One region of the Mesorhizobium sp. M0048 genome, then DNA from elsewhere that is predicted to be linked to it. Evidence: riboswitches for the same ligand, from Rfam matches in the RefSeq annotation. Region 1 holds a riboswitch; the other holds the start of a gene.

Region 1 (8,303 bases):
TCCGCGTCGTTGCCCGCAACGGCGGCAAGACCCGCGTCATCAACGGCGCGCGCAGCGTCTATTCGCTGGCGATGGAAGCCGCGCGCACCGGCAGCGGGCTTGTCGCCCTGATCGAGCGCAAGGGCTTCGGCGAAACCATCGATCTGGACGCAGCCTACAAGAAGGGACGACTGCTGTCGCCGATCAACCATCCCGATCCGGCGCATCTCCATCTCACCGGCACCGGGCTGACGCATCTCGGCTCCGCCGCGACCCGCGATTCCATGCACAAGAAGCTCAGCACGGACGGCGAGGAACAGCTGACCGATTCCATGAAGATGTTCCGCATGGGGCTTGAGGGTGGCAAGCCGGCGAAGGGCCAGATCGGCGTGCAGCCGGAATGGTTCTACAAGGGCAACGGCACTATGGCGGTGGCGCCCGGTGCGGCGCTTGTGTCGCCGGCCTTCGCCCAGGATGCCGGCGAGGAGCCGGAAATCGCCGGTATCTATGTGATCGGCGACGACGGCGCCCCATTCCGCGTCGGCTTCACCCTGTCGAACGAGTTTTCCGACCACGTCACCGAGCGTGTGAACTATCTCTTCCTCGCCCATTCCAAGCTGCGTAACGCTTCGTTCGGCCCGGAGATCCTGATCGGCGACCTGCCGTCCGATATCCGCGGCGCTTCACGCATCCTGCGCGACGGCAAGCTGCTTTGGGAAAAGCCGTTCCTGTCGGGCGAGGCGAACATGTCGCACACCATTGGCAATCTCGAGCATCACCACTTCAAATACTCGGCCTTCCGCCAGCCGGGTGATGTGCATGTACACATGTTCGGCACGGCAACACTGTCCTTCGCCGACGGCATCAGGACCGAGGCCGGTGACGTATTCGAAATCGAGGCGCAGGATTTCGGCCTGCCGCTGCGCAACCCGCTTGAAATCGAGCAGCCGGTGAAGGTGGCGGTGAAGGCGCTTTGAGGCGTCGATGACAGCGTGATCTCCCCCCTCGTGGGGGAGATTGGCAGTTCCAAACTCATCGCGCGGCGCGGAAATGCTTGGACAGTTTCAGGCCCTGCGCCTGATAGTTCGAGCCGAGATCTGTGCCGTAGAGCGCCTGCGGCCGTTTCAGCATGTGCTCGTAGACCAACCGTCCGACGATCTGGCCGTGGTCGAGGATGAACGGCACTTCGTGGCTACGCACCTCGAGCACCGCCCGGCTGCCGGTGCCGCCCGACGCCGAATGGCCGAAACCCGGGTCGAAGAAACCGGCATAATGGACGCGGAACTCGCCGACCAGCGGGTCGAAAGGCGTCATTTCGGCGGCGTAGAGTGGCGGCACATGGACCGCCTCGCGCGACACCAAGATGTAGAATTCGTCCGGATCGAGCACCAGCTCGCCGGCGCCGCTTTTGTAGAGCGGCTCCCAGAAATCGACGACATCCTGCGCGGCGCGCTTGTCGACGTCGACCAGGCCGGTGTGGTGCTTGCCGCGATAGCCGACCAGCCCGTCCTTGTCGCCGTCGAGATCGATCGACAGCGCGATTCCGCCGCCTGAGATGTTGGGTGGTTCGGTGGCGACCAACATTTCGGCGCGGTGCAACTCGTGCAGCTCGCTTTCCGACAAGAGCGCATTGCCGGTGCGGAACCTGATCTGCGACAGCCGCGAGCCGGTCCGCACGATGATCGGGAAAGTGCGCGGGCTGACCTCCAGATAGAGCGGGCCTTCATAGCCAGCGGCGATCTTGTCGAACTCGTGGCCACGGTCGGTCATTACGCGGGTGAAGATATCGAGCCGTCCGGTCGAGCTTTTCGGGTTGGCGGAGGCGGAAATATGGGCGGGCAGCGCCAGGCTTTCGAGCAGCGGCACGATGTAGACGCAGCCGGTTTCCAGCACCGCACCTTCGGCGAGGTTGATCTCGTGCAGCTTCAGCCGGTCGAGCTTGTCGACAACCCTGTGGTCCGGGCCGGGCAAGAAGGAAGCACGCACTCGCCAGGCCTTGTCGCCGAGCCTGAGGTCAAGGCTGGCCGGCTGGATCTGATCGGCATCGAGCATGCGCGGCGATTTCAGCGCGCCCGTCTGGAACAGCTCGGAAATATGCTGATCGGGAAGAATGCCTGTCTGCCGCAAGGGTCTGGCTCCGTTCGAAGGCCGGGCGAGGTCTTGTTCTGTCGCAGGTCCGACCGTGGACGCCTTTGGCACCTGCTTGGTACAACCCTCTTAATCATGCCGGCAATTGACGCAAGCGTGGCGCGGGTCTAAAGCTCGTTATCCCGTGGTGATTTGGCCGGTCGGCTTGCAGCCACGTTAAACAAGTCGCTAAAGGACCGTCGGCCGCAAGGCCATATGGACCGGTTGCGACTTTCGCGGCCGGTTTTTTGTTGTTTGGACCAATTTTGGTGTTTGGATGGAATGATGACCAAGAAGCGCGACTGGAAGCCTCAGACCGCACTCGTGCATGCCGGGACGCTGCGTTCCGGCTTCGGCGAGACCTCCGAGGCGATGTATCTCACCCAAGGCTATGTCTACGAGACGGCGCAAGCGGCGGAGGCCCGCTTCAAGGGCGAGGAGCCGGGCTTCATCTATTCGCGCTATGCCAATCCGACGGTCGACATGTTTGAGAAACGCATGTGCGCGCTGGAAGGAGCCGAGGACGCGCGCGCGACGGCATCCGGCATGGCGGCGGTGACGGCAGCACTGCTGTGTAGCGCCAAGGCGGGCGACCATATCGTGGCGGCGCGCGCGCTGTTCGGCTCCTGCCGCTGGGTGATCGAGACGCTGGCGCCGAAATACGGCATTGAGGCAACGCTGGTCGACGGCACCGACATCGCCAATTGGGAAAAGGCGGTCAAGCCAAACACCAAACTGTTTTTCCTGGAAAGCCCTACCAATCCAACGCTGGAGGTAGTCGACATTGCCGCCGTCGCGGCACTTGCCAATTCGATCGGCGCCAGGCTGATCGTCGATAATGTCTTCGCTACGCCCTTGCAGCAGAAACCCCTGCAGCTCGGCGCCCACATCGTCGTCTATTCGGCCACGAAGCATATTGACGGCCAGGGGCGTTGTCTTGGCGGCATCGTTCTGTCGGACAAGAAATGGATCGACGAGAATCTGCATGACTATTTCCGCCACACCGGCCCCAGCCTCTCGCCCTTCAATGCCTGGACGCTGCTGAAAGGCCTGGAGACGCTGCCGCTACGCGTACGCCAGCAGACGGAAAGTGCCGGCCGCATCGCGGATTTCCTGGCCGAGCGCCCGCAAATCGCCCGCGTCATCTATCCCGGCCGCGCCGACCACCCGCAAGCGGCCGTGGTCAAGAAGCAGATGTCAGGCGGCTCGACGCTGATTTGCTTCGATGTGAAGGGCGGCAAGCAGGCGGCCTTTGCCTTCCAGAACGCACTCGACGTCGTGCTGATTTCCAACAATCTCGGCGACGCCAAGAGCCTGATCACCCATCCGGCGACGACCACACACAAGAACTTGACTGATGAAGCCCGCGCCGAGCTCGGCATCGGACCGGGAACGCTCAGGCTGTCAGTCGGCCTTGAGGACGCCGACGACCTGCTCGAAGACATCGAGCAGGCACTGAGAGTTGCCGGATAAGGGCGGGCCGAACAGAGGCAGCGGGGACGTGCCGATCAGGCGCCGGACGGGGTCTCTTCCAGCTCCGCGACAGTCTTTGTCTGGATAGTCATCACGTTGCCGCGCCAGTCGACGGCGCCGCTCAGCCATCCGCGCGCCCAAATGGCGGGAAGCATCAGGTCTCGTGCCATCATCGCCGGGATCGTGCGCGGCGACAGGTGCCATCCCTTGGCCGAGGCCAAGGCGCATTCCGGCAGGTAGGCCGCGACCAGCACGGCGATGGCGGTTGCCGGCAGGCTGACGCCGGCGTCAGCCGCAGCGATCAGTGCAAGCACTAGCGGCGGTGCCGCGCCGATCAGGATTTCGGGGGCAAAGAACAGTGCAAAGGTGACGCGGCGCAGCCGCGCCCAGCGCGCCTGCCGTGACCAGATCTCGCCAAGCGTGCGCCGGCCGAGCGGCTGTTCGAAGGGAGAGGCGACAAGATTGACCCGCAGTCCGAGCCCATTGACCAGCTTGGTCGCGGCGGCGTCCTCGGCGATCTCGGCGGCAAGCGCGCGGATGCCGCCATTGGCATCGAGCATTGGCTTGTTCCACAACATGCTCTTACCCTGGGCGAAGCCGAGGCCGAGCGCCTCTCCAGCGTACTGCCAGCGTGCCTGCAGCGTGTTGAGAAAGGCGCATTCGACCTCCCCCCAGAAGCCGTCCGGCCGCGAGCCGATCGGCGTCGAGCAGACGAGGCCAGTGTCGTGCCGCCACGCCGCCATCAGGTACTGGACGTAGTCGCTCGGCATAAGCACGTTGGAATCGGCAAGGATGACCCAGCGATAACGCGCCGCCTCCCAACCCTTCACGCAATTGTTGAGTTTTGGATTGCCGCTGATGCGGTCGTCACCGACCAGAAGGCGGGCGCGAATAGCTGGAAAGCGCGCCATTGCGGCGGTGATCGGCTTGACCACCGGGTCGTCGGCATGGGCGACACAGAAGATGAGTTCGTAGCGCGGCCAGTCGAGTGAGAAGGCGCGCTCCAGCGTCTCTTCGGCAAACGGCTCGACGCCGCGCGCCGGGATGACGATCGATACCGGCGGCGCGTTGGCCGCGGGCGGTGCAATACTGGCTGGTCGCTTCAGCTTCTGCGAAGCTAACAGGATGCTGGCGAGATTTGAAAGAAGGAGGGCTATGGAAAGGAGGGCGGCTGCGTATGTCGGTTCCATCGAGATCTGGTCACTCCAGAAATGCCGGCCGCATGACAGCCGTTTTCAACAATTCGACAGAACGCTGAGTCGTCCGGCACAAGCCTGCACACCATCATTGTCATGTGTCACTCAAATGACATTGTTTTTCGGCACCTGCGCTTGAGATCGGGCAAGAAGATGCTGCGCATCGTTGACCAAACTGCGCTGAGCATCGAAAGTTCCATCTACATTGCTTTGGAGCAGTTTATGTACAGCGCCGTCACCCGCAACATCGAAGTGCAGGTCAGGCCGTTCTATCTGGAGGATCACTCCGATCCGCCGCAAAACCGCTATGTCTGGGGCTACCAGGTGACCATCGACAATCAGTCGGATGAGTTCGTGCAGCTTCTTTCACGCTACTGGCACATCACCGACGGTACCGGCAAAGTCGAGGAAGTGCGCGGCACCGGGGTCGTCGGCGAGCAACCCGGACTCAACCCCGGCGACAGCTATCAGTATACGTCCGGATGCCCGCTCTCGACCCCGTCCGGCATCATGGTCGGGCACTACACAATGCGCAACAAGCGGGGCGAGACGTTCGACGTCGCCATCCCCGCCTTCTCGCTCGATTTGCCGGGCACGCGGCGCACCGTCAATTGAGGGCCGTCATCCAGCCGCTGCAAACTCCGCCGGGTCGAAGTCATATTGCTTCGAGCAGAATTCGCAGGCGACGTGAATGCTGCCATCCTCGGTGCTGTCCCTGATCTCCTCGGCGGAAAAGCCTTCGAGAATGCCGCGGATCTTCTCCCTCGAGCATGAGCACTGGTCGGCGACCGGCACGCCGCCGAACACGCGGACGCCATGCTCGTGGAAAAGCCGGTAAAGCAGCCGTTCGGCGCCGATCGTCGGATCGATCAGCTCGGTCGGTTCAATGGTACCAAGCAGCGCCAGCAGCTCCTGCCAGGAATTGTCGGTCGGGTCATGGATTTCCTCACGCGGATCGCCGTCGCCACCGGGAAGGTCGGGTACGCGCATACGCTCCGCCGACTGCGGCAGGAATTGCGCCAGCAGGCCACCGGCCCGCCATTGCTCGCGGGCACCGCCGACGCCGGGCGTCAGAAGCTTGGCAACCGAAAGGCGGAGGTCCGTCGGAATCTGCTCCGACTGGCGGAAATAGGTGCGTGCGGCATCTTCCAGTGTGACGCCGTCGAGCTGGACGATGCCCTGGTAGCGCTGCGTGTGAGCGCCCTGGTCAATGGTCAGCGCCAGGACGCCGCTGCCGAGCAGCGTCTGCGGTGACGTCTCGCCGGCAGAAGTCAAAGCCTGCAGCCGGTCGGCATCGAAGCGGGCATAAGCGCGCAGCGCGTGCGGCGTGGAGAAATCGGCGACCAGCATGTCGACCGGCCCGTCGGTGCGGGTCTGCAGAATGAACTTGCCCTCGAATTTCAGCGAAGTTCCGAGCAGTACCGTCAGCACACAGGCTTCGGCCAGGAGCCGGGCGACCGGCTCGGGATAGTCGTGGCGGCTGAGAATGGCGTCGAGCATCGGCCCGAGCTGGACGGTGCGGCCGCGCACGTCGAGCGGGCCGACCTCGAACGGCAAGACATGATCGTCGCCGGCGTAGCCGAATTCGCCGAGCTTGGGTTTATGTTCAGCCAATTGATGAGTTTCCAACATGACAAAGCTCCGGGGCGCGGCGATGCCGCCCTCCGGGGCGCATGCGACGAGACGCGCTCGATTTGCGTGATGCGCCTGAGATAGGCACCACCCACTCCCGGATCAAGGCGGCCCAGATCAAGGCGGCCCGGATCAAGGCGGCGCAGATCAGGCCGGCCCGGATCATCGCGGCCCGTATCAAGCGCCCAGGCACCAGGCCAGGACCGCCTTCTGGGCATGGAGCCGGTTCTCGGCCTCATCGAACACCACAGAATGCGGTCCGTCGATGACCTCGTCGGTAACCTCCTCACCGCGATGCGCCGGCAGACAGTGCATGAACAGCGCGTCCGGCTTGGCTTTCGCCATCAGTGCCGCATTGACCTGATAGGGCAGGAAGACATTGTGGCCGCGGGCACGGTGCTCCTGGCCCATCGACACCCAGCAGTCGGTGACGATGCAGTCGGCCTCGTGAACGGCCTCCTCGGGCGAGCGGGTGAATTTCAGCTTGCCGCCATTGGCTTTCGACCAGTCGACATGCTTCTGAGCCGGTTCGCTGCCCTCGGGCACGGCGACGTTCAGCTTGAATTGGAACCGCGCAGATGCCTCCAGGAGCGAATGCAGCACGTTGTTGCCGTCGCCGGTCCAGGCGATCGTCTTGCCGGCCACCGGACCGCGGTGCTCTTCGAAGGTCATGATGTCGGCCATCAGCTGGCAGGGATGGGTCTCGTCGGTCAGCCCGTTGATGACGGGGACCGTAGCGTTTTCCGTCAGTTCCAACAGCCGGTCATGCGAGGTGGTGCGGATCATGATGGCATCGACATAGCGCGACAGCACCTTGGCCGTGTCGGCAATGGTCTCCGAGCGGCCAAGCTGCATCTCGGTGCCGGTCAGCATGATCGTCTCGCCACCCAACTGCCGCATGCCGACGTCGAACGATACGCGCGTGCGCGTCGACGGCTTGTCGAAGATCATCGCCAGCACCTTGCCTTCGAGCGGCTTGCTGCGTTCTCCGGCCTTGAGCCTTGCCTTTCGCACAGCTGCGTCGTCGAGCATGAAGCGCAGATCGCCTTCGGAAACGGCAGAAAGATCGGTAAAATGGCGAAGGGACATCAGGAATTCCAGGATTACTTCGCAGCGGCAGCGACGATGGCATCCGCCAGGCTCTTGGCGCCGGCACGAATGCGCTCGAGCGCCTCGTGGATCTCGGCGTCAGTGACGGTGAGAGGCGGCAGCAGGCGGATAACGTTGTCGCCGGCCGGAACCGTCAAGAGATGCTGGTCACGCAGTGCCACCGTGACCTTGGTGTTGGGCATCGCGCATTTAAGCCCAAGCATCAGGCCGGTGCCCCTGATGCTTTCGATAACATCCGGAAATTCGTCGGCGACACCGGCGAGCCCCTGCTTCAACAGCAGCGCCTTGCGCCGGACGTCCTCGAGAAAGCCGTCTTCCAGCACCACGTCGAGCACGGCGTTGCCGACCGCCATCGCCAGCGGATTGCCGCCGAAGGTGGTGCCGTGCACGCCGGCGGTCATGCCGACCGCCGCCTGGTCGGTGGCGAGGCAGGCACCCATCGGGAAGCCGCCGCCGATGCCCTTGGCCACCGCCATCAGGTCGGGGGTGACGCCCGCCCATTCATGCGCAAACAGCTTTCCGGTGCGGCCGACGCCGCATTGGACCTCGTCGAAAATCAGAAGCAGTCCGTGCTGATCGCAGAGCTGCCTGAGCCGCTTCAGCGATTGTGTCGGCACTTGCCTGATACCGCCCTCGCCTTGCACCGGCTCGATCAGGATCGCCGCGGTTTCAGGCGTGATCGCCTTTTCGGCTGCATCCACATCGTCGAAGCCGACCTGGTCGAAGCCGTCGACCTTGGGACCGAAACCTTCCAGGTATTTGTACTGGCCGCCGGCGGCGATGGTC
Region 2 (8,303 bases), on a different contig from region 1:
CAGCGCGTTCGGAAAGCCGTAGCCGGAAACGCGCCTCAATATGTAGCCGCGCGCACTGAGGTAGTCGTCGGCAGCCGCCGCCGAATGCTTTTTGTCCTCGGGAAAGTGGATAAGGATGAAATTGCCGACGCTCGGTGTCACCCGCAGCCCAAGCCCGCTTAGTTGCTCGGTCAGCCATGCCAGCCAGGTCTCGTTATGCGCCACGCTGCGCTCGATATGGACGCGGTCGCGGATCGCCGCGATACCGGCCTCGATAGCAGTCGCATTGACGTTGAAAGGCCCGCGCACGCGGTTGATCGCGTCGATGATATGCATTGGCGCATACATCCAGCCGATCCGCGCCCCGCCTAGGCCCAATTTGGAGAAAGTGCGGGTCATGACCACGTTTTCCGCGCTGCCCACCAACTCGACGCCGGCTTCATAGTCGTTGCGCCGGACATATTCGGCGTAAGCTGCATCCAGCACCAGAAGCACGTTTCGCGGCAGGCCGGCATGCAGGCGGCGCACCTCCTGGAACGGCACGTAGGTGCCGGTTGGATTGTTGGGATTGGCAAGGAAGATGATCCTGGTGCGCGGCGTCACCGCGGCGAGGATCGCATCGATGTCGGCGCGTTCATCGGTCTCCTTGACCGTAACCGGGACGGCACCGGCCGATTGTATGTAGATCTTGTAGACCATGAAGCCGTGTTCGGTGATGATGGCTTCGTCGCCAGGCGCGAGGTAGGTCTGCGCCAGCAGGCCCAGAATCTCGTCGGAGCCGTTGGAGCAGACGATGTTCGCCGGGTTGAGCCCGTGCACCTCGGCGATCGCTTCCCTCAGGCGCCTGGCGCTGCCGTCGGGATAGACCGCGAGCTTGTCGGCGACCGCGCGCGCGGCCTCTATCGCCTTTGGCGAAGGGCCGAGCGGGTTCTCGTTCGCCGACAATTTATGGACCTTGGCGACACCTTCAGGCGCCGTGCTCTTGCCGGGCACATAGGCTTCGATATCCATGATGCCGGCGCGGGGCCTTGGACGTGTCTGATCCGGTGTCTGGCTCATTCCATGAAATCCGTCGAGGATGCCTCCATCCGGAAGCCGCAGCGGAAATACAAGCCGTGGCCCGGAATGTCGAGGGGCGGCAATTCGGGATCAAGAACTTGCCGTTGACGAACCCACGCGCGAGTCATAGAAGAGCATCGACAGTTCCGTGGTGATTTGGCCGGTCGGCTTGCAGCCACGTTAAACAACTTGCTAAAGGGCCGTTTGCATCTTGTAACCGGCTTTGCGAAGGCATGGCCGGTTTTTTGTTGCCCTGACTGGCTGTTGCCCAGACCGGTGGACAACTGAAGGCCGGGCAAGGAGATGTGATGGTCGCTTTGCGCGCGCGAAAAACCAACAACGAGGCCGACCAGCCGTCGAGCCCGGTGTTGCGTTTCGGCGCCGACAAGCCGCTCAAGCTCGACGCCGGCACGCTGCTGTCGCCGTTCCAGATCGCCTACCAGACCTATGGCACGCTCAACGACGAGCGCTCCAACGCCATCCTCGTCTGCCATGCGCTGACCGGCGACCAGCATGTCGCCAACACCAATCCCGTGACCGGCAAGCCGGGCTGGTGGGAAGTGCTGATCGGCCCCGGCAAGATCATCGACACCGATCGTTTCTTCGTTATCTCGTCCAACGTCATCGGCGGCTGTCTCGGCTCCACCGGCCCCGCCTCGACCAATCCCGCCACCGCCAAGCCCTACGGGCTCGACCTGCCGATCATCACCATCCGCGACATGGTGCGCGCGCAGCTGATGCTGGTCGAGCATTTCGGCATCGAACAGCTGTTCAGCGTGCTGGGCGGCTCGATGGGCGGCATGCAGGTGCTGCAATGGGCCTCGAGCTATCCCGAGCGCGTTTTCTCCGCGCTGCCGATCGCCACCGGCGCCCGCCATTCCTCGCAGAACATCGCTTTCCACGAGGTCGGCAGGCAGGCAGTGATGGCCGACCCGGACTGGCATGGCGGCAAATATTTCGAGCACGGCAAGCGGCCGGAAAAGGGGCTGGCGGTGGCGCGCATGGCGGCTCACATCACCTATCTGTCGGAAGCAGCGCTGCACCGCAAGTTCGGCCGCAACCTGCAGGATCGCGAAGCCCTGACCTTCGGCTTCGATGCCGACTTCCAGATCGAGAGCTATCTGCGCCATCAGGGCATGACCTTCGTCGATCGCTTCGATGCCAACTCCTATCTCTACATGACGCGGGCGATGGACTATTTCGATCTCGCCGCCGACCATGGCGGCCGGCTGGCCGATGCCTTCGCCGGCACCAAGACGCGCTTCTGCCTGGTTTCTTTCACCAGCGACTGGCTGTTCCCGACCGAGGAGAGCCGCTCGGTCGTGCACGCGCTGAACGCGGCCGGCGCCTCGGTATCGTTCGTCGAGATCGAAACCGACCGTGGCCACGACGCCTTCCTGCTCGACGAGCCGGAACTGTTCGCCGCCATCAAAGGCTTCATCGCCTCGGCGGCGCGGGCCAGAGGGCTCGGCGCATGACCCTGAAAGGTTGCAGGCTGTTCGGATCAGGATCATGCGCCAGGCATCAGCGCATGACCCCGAAAAGTTGCAGACTTTTCGGATCAGGATCACGCGCCAGGCAAGTGACGAGCCCATGAGCGTCAACCGCGCCCAGCGCGTCGACCTCGAGGTCGTCGCCGATCTCATCCCGCCGCAGTCGCGGGTGCTGGACGTCGGTTCCGGCGACGGCCTGCTGCTCGAATTGCTGCAGGCGACCAAGAAGGTCGACGGTCGCGGGCTGGAACTGTCGCAGCGCGGCGTCAACGAATGCGTGGCGCGCGGCCTGTCGGTCATCCAGGGCGATGCCGACAAGGATCTCCAATTCTATCCCAATAAGGGCTTCGACTTCGTCGTCTTGTCGCAGACCTTGCAGGCGACCCGCAATCCGAAATTGGTGCTCGACGAACTGCTCAGGATCGGCAACCGCGCCATCGTCTCATTCCCGAATTTCGGCCACTGGCGGGTGCGCTTTTCGCTACTGTTCAACGGCCGCATGCCGGTGACCAAGGACCTGCCCTATTCCTGGTATGACACCCCCAACATCCATTTCTGCACCATTCGCGATTTCGTCAATCTGTGCGACGAGCTTGGCGCGACCGTGGAAAAGGCGACCGCGCTCGACGCCAATGGCCAGCGGATCGGCTTCTCGATGCCGTGGTGGTTCTGGAATTTTTTCGGCCAGCAGGCGGTGTTTCTGCTGAAACGATAAGAGCCAATCGTCGCAGATCGTCCCCTTATTCGAGAACGTCGGTGGCCTTGTGCGGGTGCTGGACGCCATCGACCAGGACCACGTCGGACTGAGAATTCTCGGTGCGCAGCGGCAATATCTCCTGATAGGCGGGCGAGCGGTACCATGCGCGCGCCTGCTGCATGTCTGGAAATTCGATCATGACGAGGTGGCCCGGCCAGGTGTTTTCAACGACTTCTGCCTCGCTGCCATGCACGATGAAGCGCCCGCCAAACGGCTCCAGCGTCGCATCGATCTTGTGCAGGTACTCGATGATCTGCGGCCCCGGCGTGACCTGGCGTATATGGGCGACGGCCTAGGCGGTCATGGCTGTACTCCCCTGGTGGTCGAAGCCGGACAACCGGCTTGATGGGAGCAGTTTGCCGAGACCTTGCACACTGGTCGATTACCGCCGCGGTAATGACACTGAATACAAAACCGACGCGCCTCTGCCGTTGCTGCTCCGAACAGGGCCGTGGGCGAGCCCTGCTGTCACCTGAAAAATATTTCCGCCTGGCGCCGATGATTTCCGCACGCCTGCGCTGTCCTTATCGATGAGCGCGCCTGGATGGTCCGGCGGCCGGGAACAGAGAGGTGATCCATGGGATCGTTGCAAGGTCAGAATGTTGTAGTCGTAGGAGGCAGCCGTGGGGTCGGCCGCTCCATCGCGGAGGCCGCCCTCAAGGAGAGAGCGACGGTGCTGGCCGTCGCCCGCGGGAAACAAGCCCTGGCGCAATTTGCCTGGGAGGTCTCGGGCGTGACGACGCTCGCCGTCGATGCGACGGTGGACTCCGCCCCCGACAAGGTCTTCGCCGCGCTTGAGCCGGACGTGCTGGTGATCTGCGCAGGCGCGCTGGCCCCTTCCGCGCCGGTGCACGAACAGAACTGGAAGGCGTTCTCGGCAAATTGGGACACGGACGTCAAGGCATCGTTCCTGTTTTGCCGGGCCGCTCTGCGGCGTCCGCTCAAGCCGGGAACCCGGATCGTTCTGATCTCCAGCGGCGCGGCCTTAACCGGCGGGCCACCGAATGCCGGCGGCTATGCCGGCGCAAAACGCATGCAGATGTTCCTGGCCGGTCATAGCCAGAAGGAGGCCGACCGGCTCGGCCTCGGCCTTCGCTTCATGGCGCTCGCGCCGATGCGCATCATGCCGGAAACCGGCGTGGGCAAGGCCGGCGTCGACAGCGTCGCTGCCTATATGGGCATCCAGCCGGCGGACTTCATCGCCGCCATGACCGACATGCAAACCCCGGCCGACGTCGGACGGGCGGTGGTCGCGCTCGCCACCGGCCAGCCGCAAGGCAGTTCCTTCATGGTCAGCGGTAGCGGGCTTGCACCGGCCGCCTGAGGCGCGCGTAATGCAAAGCTCACTCGTAACCGCACAGCCCGCATGACAGACGCTCAACCACCCCTGGAACCAGCACGCCAGCCGATCCTCGATCGGCTGGCCTTCGAGAAGGTCACGGCCGCCCATCGCCGCGAGCTCAAGCTGCATTGCTATCGCATGATGGGTTCGCTGCACGAGGCCGACGACCTCGTCCAGGACACGTTGCTTCGCGCCTGGCGTGCCAGGTCGGAGTTCGACGGGCGAGGTTCGGTTCGTGGTTGGCTCTACATGATCGCGACCAACGCTTGCCTCAACGCCATCAAGGCGAGGTCGAGGGCGCATCGCATTCTCCGGGAACCCGGACGGCCGCCCTCGCACGGGGCGGCCATAGGCGGGCCCGTAGCCGACATCGCCTGGCTGGAGCCCTACCCCGACGCCGAGCTTCCAGACATTGCCGGCAGCGAGCCAGGTCCGGAAGCCCGTTACGAGAGCCGCGAGGCCGTCCAGCTCGCCTTCGTCGCCGCGATCCAGGATCTGCCACCCAGGCAGCGCGCCGCGCTGCTGCTTGCCGACGTCCTGGGATGGTCGGCTGTCGAGACGGCGCGTTTGCTGGGTGGATCGACGGCTTCGATCAACAGCGCGTTGCAGCGCGCCCGCGCAACGCTGGCGGCGCGCTATCCTCAGGGACGGCCGGCCAGCCGATCACGACCCAGCCCCGAAGAAGGCCTGCTGCTCGAACGTTACATGCAGGCCTGGCAGGCCGCCAATCTCGACAGCTTGATCGAGCTGCTGCGTGAGGACGCCATCTACACAATGCCGCCTTGGCGCGAATGGTATCAAGGCCGCGAAGCGATCCGCGGTTTTTTCGAGACCGTCTGGCCGAGGTTTGGCGGCTTCCGCACGCTGGCCACTCGGGCCAATGCCCAGCCGGCGGTCGGGGTTTATTCCCGCAGCCACGATGGCCCTGAATGGCGGGCCCATTCCCTGCATGTGTTCGACGCAGCCGAGGGCGGGATCGCTTCCTTGACGATCTTCATAGGGCCGCTCGGGCCATCTCTGTTCCCGGTCTTCGGCCTGCCACCAGCCTAACCTACCCCTGGGCCAGCCTTATCGGTCAAGTTCCGGGAAATACGGGTCCGAGAAAAACCTTCGGTCGCGCTCGCCTTGCAGGCAGTCGATCGGTGCGTCGATGCGGATCGTCCTCGGATCCAGCTTGGGATACTCGATGCCGCTGACCTCGAGGATCAGTTTGCGGCGAGTGGCGGTGGCGAATTCGGAAGCAGCATAGATCGGCAGCACGAACGAGCCCGGCCCGCCGGTGACGCATTCGGCATAATACCGGTCGAGATGGCTGAAGGTGGGTGACGGGCTGATCAGGATCGGCAGCCCGTTGATGACGATGCCCTTCGCCAGCGCCGCATCGCGCTCCGTTGTGACCGGCAAGCCGGTGTTGTTTGGGCCGTCCCCCGAGACGTCGATGACGCGGCGTTTGCCGGTGAAGGCCGTGCCGTTGAAAAGCTCGGCGCCGAAAGCCACAGCACCGGAAATCGAGGTGCCGCGAAAGCTCCTGAACGGGCGGGCCGCGATCTTGTCGGCGAAAGCGTTGGCGCTCTCCTTGCTGTCGACGACCTGCCAGGCAATGACCGCATCGTCGCGGACGGTGCCGGCCCATTCGAAATAGGCGATGGCGATGCGGCCGAAGGTGCCGGCACGCACGGCGTTGATGAAGTCGGGGTGGCGCAGCGCCGCGACATAGCCGGCGCGCTGCAGGGCAAACTCCCTTTCATCCATTGACTGCGAGATGTCGACGGCCAGCACCAGCTCGACATCGACGGCAATTGGATTGGCCGGCGCGGCCGCAGGTGCCGCCGGGGTGCAGGCAAGGCAGGCGAGCAGGGCGAGAGCGTCAAGCATGGCCGATCGGAACGTTCCCATCTGAAACGATCGCGACAGTTTTTCGCCGCGATCGCGGCGAAATAAAGCTTGCCTTCTATTTCTTTCGGCCAGCCGAGGCGATCGCCGGGGGCGGTTCGATGGCACCTGCCCTGATACGGGCCGGCTTGAGTGGCGGTTGGCCGGCATCTTTGACGATGGTCAAAGCCCGCCGGAAGAAGCGGGCATTGTGCTGGCCGCGGCCGATATTGAGGATCGCGGCGTCGGGAAGGCGCTTCTCCAGCATCGACAGCACTTGCCTCAGCGTTGGGCCGTCGAACGCGTCCAGCGCCTCGTCGATGATCACCCATTTCGGCCGTCGCAAGGCCAGCCTGGCAAAGGCCAGCAGACGCTGCTCGTCGTCACTGAGCTCACGCTCCCAGCGCGCCGAGCGATCGAGCGAGGACGACAGGCGTTGCAGCCCGACATCGGCCAGCACCTCCGAGATCTCGCCATCGCTCGCCTCCGCCGCGCCGTCTGAATGGTTGAGCACCTCGCGCAGCTTGCCGAGCGGGAAATAGGGGGTACGCGGAACAAAGATCGGCGCTTCTCCGGCCGGCATGCCGATCCGTCCGCTGCCCCATGGCCACAGACCGGCAATGGCCCGGAAGAACAGCGTCTTGCCGGCGCCCGGATCTCCGGTGATCATGACCCGGTCGCCGGCGCGGATTTCGACATGTGGCTCGGCAAGCTTGGTGCATCCCTCCGGCGAGGCGACCTCGAGTTTCTCGAAGGTCAGGCTGCCGTCCGGGTTTTCGCCGAACGAAATGCGCCTTTCCGTATGGTGCAGCGCGTCGGTGTCGCGAAGCGCGATGCGGAAGTCGGCGACCCGCATCAGCGTAGCGCGCCAATCGGCGATGCCGCCGATATTGTTGATGAACCAGCGCAGCGACGAATGAACCTGGTTGAAAGCGCCGACTGCCATCATCAAGCCGCCAAAACTGATATCGCCGGCGAAATAGACCGGTGAGGCGACCAGAATCGGCGCGACGACAGTGATCCAGCCATAGGTGTCGGTAACCCAGGAAAGATTGATTTGGGCGCTGTAGATGCGCCGCATGGCGCCCAGCACCATGCCGAGATCGAATTCGAGCCGGCGCCTGGCATCGGCCTCGCCATGCGCCAGCGCGATGGCATCGACATTCTCGTTGACGCGAACCACCGAGGAGCGCAGCTCCGCCTCACGCGTATAGCGATCGTTGTTGAAGCGGATCAACGGTCGCCCGACCAGCCAGCTCAACCAGGAGGCGGTGCCAGCATAAAGGATCGCCGCCCAGACCATGTAGCCGGGTATGGCCAGCGAATGGCCGCCTATGTGGAAGACGAATCCGGAAGACAGCGACCACAGGACGCCAACGAACGAGGCAAGCAGGATGCAGGACTGCAGCAGGCCGATGCCAAGACCGGTGGAAAGATCGGAGAGATGCCCGGCATCCTGCTGCAGGCGCTGGTCGGGATTGACGCCGATGGCGCCGGCATGGGTCAGCCGGAAGGCACGCGCCGGCCGCATCCATTCGTCGATCAGGTCGAGCGTCAGCGCCTCGCGCAGCTTCAGGCGGAGCATCTGGTCGAGCCAGGTCTGGCCGACATTGAGCACCACAAGCCCGCCGGCGATGCCGGCAAAGACCAGAAGCTGATGCAGGAAAGCCGGCATGTCGCGCCGCGCCAGCGCGTCGTAGAAAGGCTGGTTCCAGCGATTGAGCAGAACCTGCCCGATCGAGCTCGCCACGATGACGGCGACGATGCCGATCGCTGCCCAAAGCAATTGTTTTCGCACCGG

The links. Region 1 has a riboswitch for S-adenosylmethionine ahead of NKJ84_RS09100 (O-succinylhomoserine sulfhydrylase). Riboswitches for the same ligand answer to the same signal wherever they lie in the genome.
Region 2: another riboswitch for S-adenosylmethionine. It lies ahead of metX (homoserine O-acetyltransferase MetX); the one in region 1 lies ahead of NKJ84_RS09100 (O-succinylhomoserine sulfhydrylase).

The regions. Positions count from the first base shown of each region.
Region 1 is NZ_JAMYUV010000006.1:193,838-202,140, reverse strand. It holds gene araD1 (AraD1 family protein) at 1-956, shown strand, start outside; gene NKJ84_RS09105 (2'-deoxycytidine 5'-triphosphate deaminase) at 1,012-2,106, opposite strand; SAM riboswitch at 2,242-2,319, shown strand; gene NKJ84_RS09100 (O-succinylhomoserine sulfhydrylase) at 2,389-3,579, shown strand; gene NKJ84_RS09095 (ceramide glucosyltransferase) at 3,615-4,769, opposite strand; gene apaG (Co2+/Mg2+ efflux facilitator ApaG/CorD) at 4,998-5,390, shown strand; gene NKJ84_RS09085 (Hsp33 family molecular chaperone) at 5,397-6,407, opposite strand; gene argF (ornithine carbamoyltransferase) at 6,585-7,496, opposite strand; gene NKJ84_RS09075 (aspartate aminotransferase family protein) at 7,511-8,303, opposite strand, start outside.
Region 2 is NZ_JAMYUV010000001.1:328,972-337,274, reverse strand. It holds gene hisC (histidinol-phosphate transaminase) at 1-1,038, opposite strand, end outside; SAM riboswitch at 1,177-1,254, shown strand; gene metX (homoserine O-acetyltransferase MetX) at 1,347-2,516, shown strand; gene metW (methionine biosynthesis protein MetW) at 2,632-3,246, shown strand; gene NKJ84_RS01785 (DUF1330 domain-containing protein) at 3,272-3,520, opposite strand; gene NKJ84_RS01780 (SDR family NAD(P)-dependent oxidoreductase) at 3,866-4,612, shown strand; gene NKJ84_RS01775 (RNA polymerase subunit sigma-70) at 4,655-5,680, shown strand; gene NKJ84_RS01770 (DUF1194 domain-containing protein) at 5,699-6,505, opposite strand; gene NKJ84_RS01765 (ABC transporter ATP-binding protein/permease) at 6,582-8,303, opposite strand, start outside.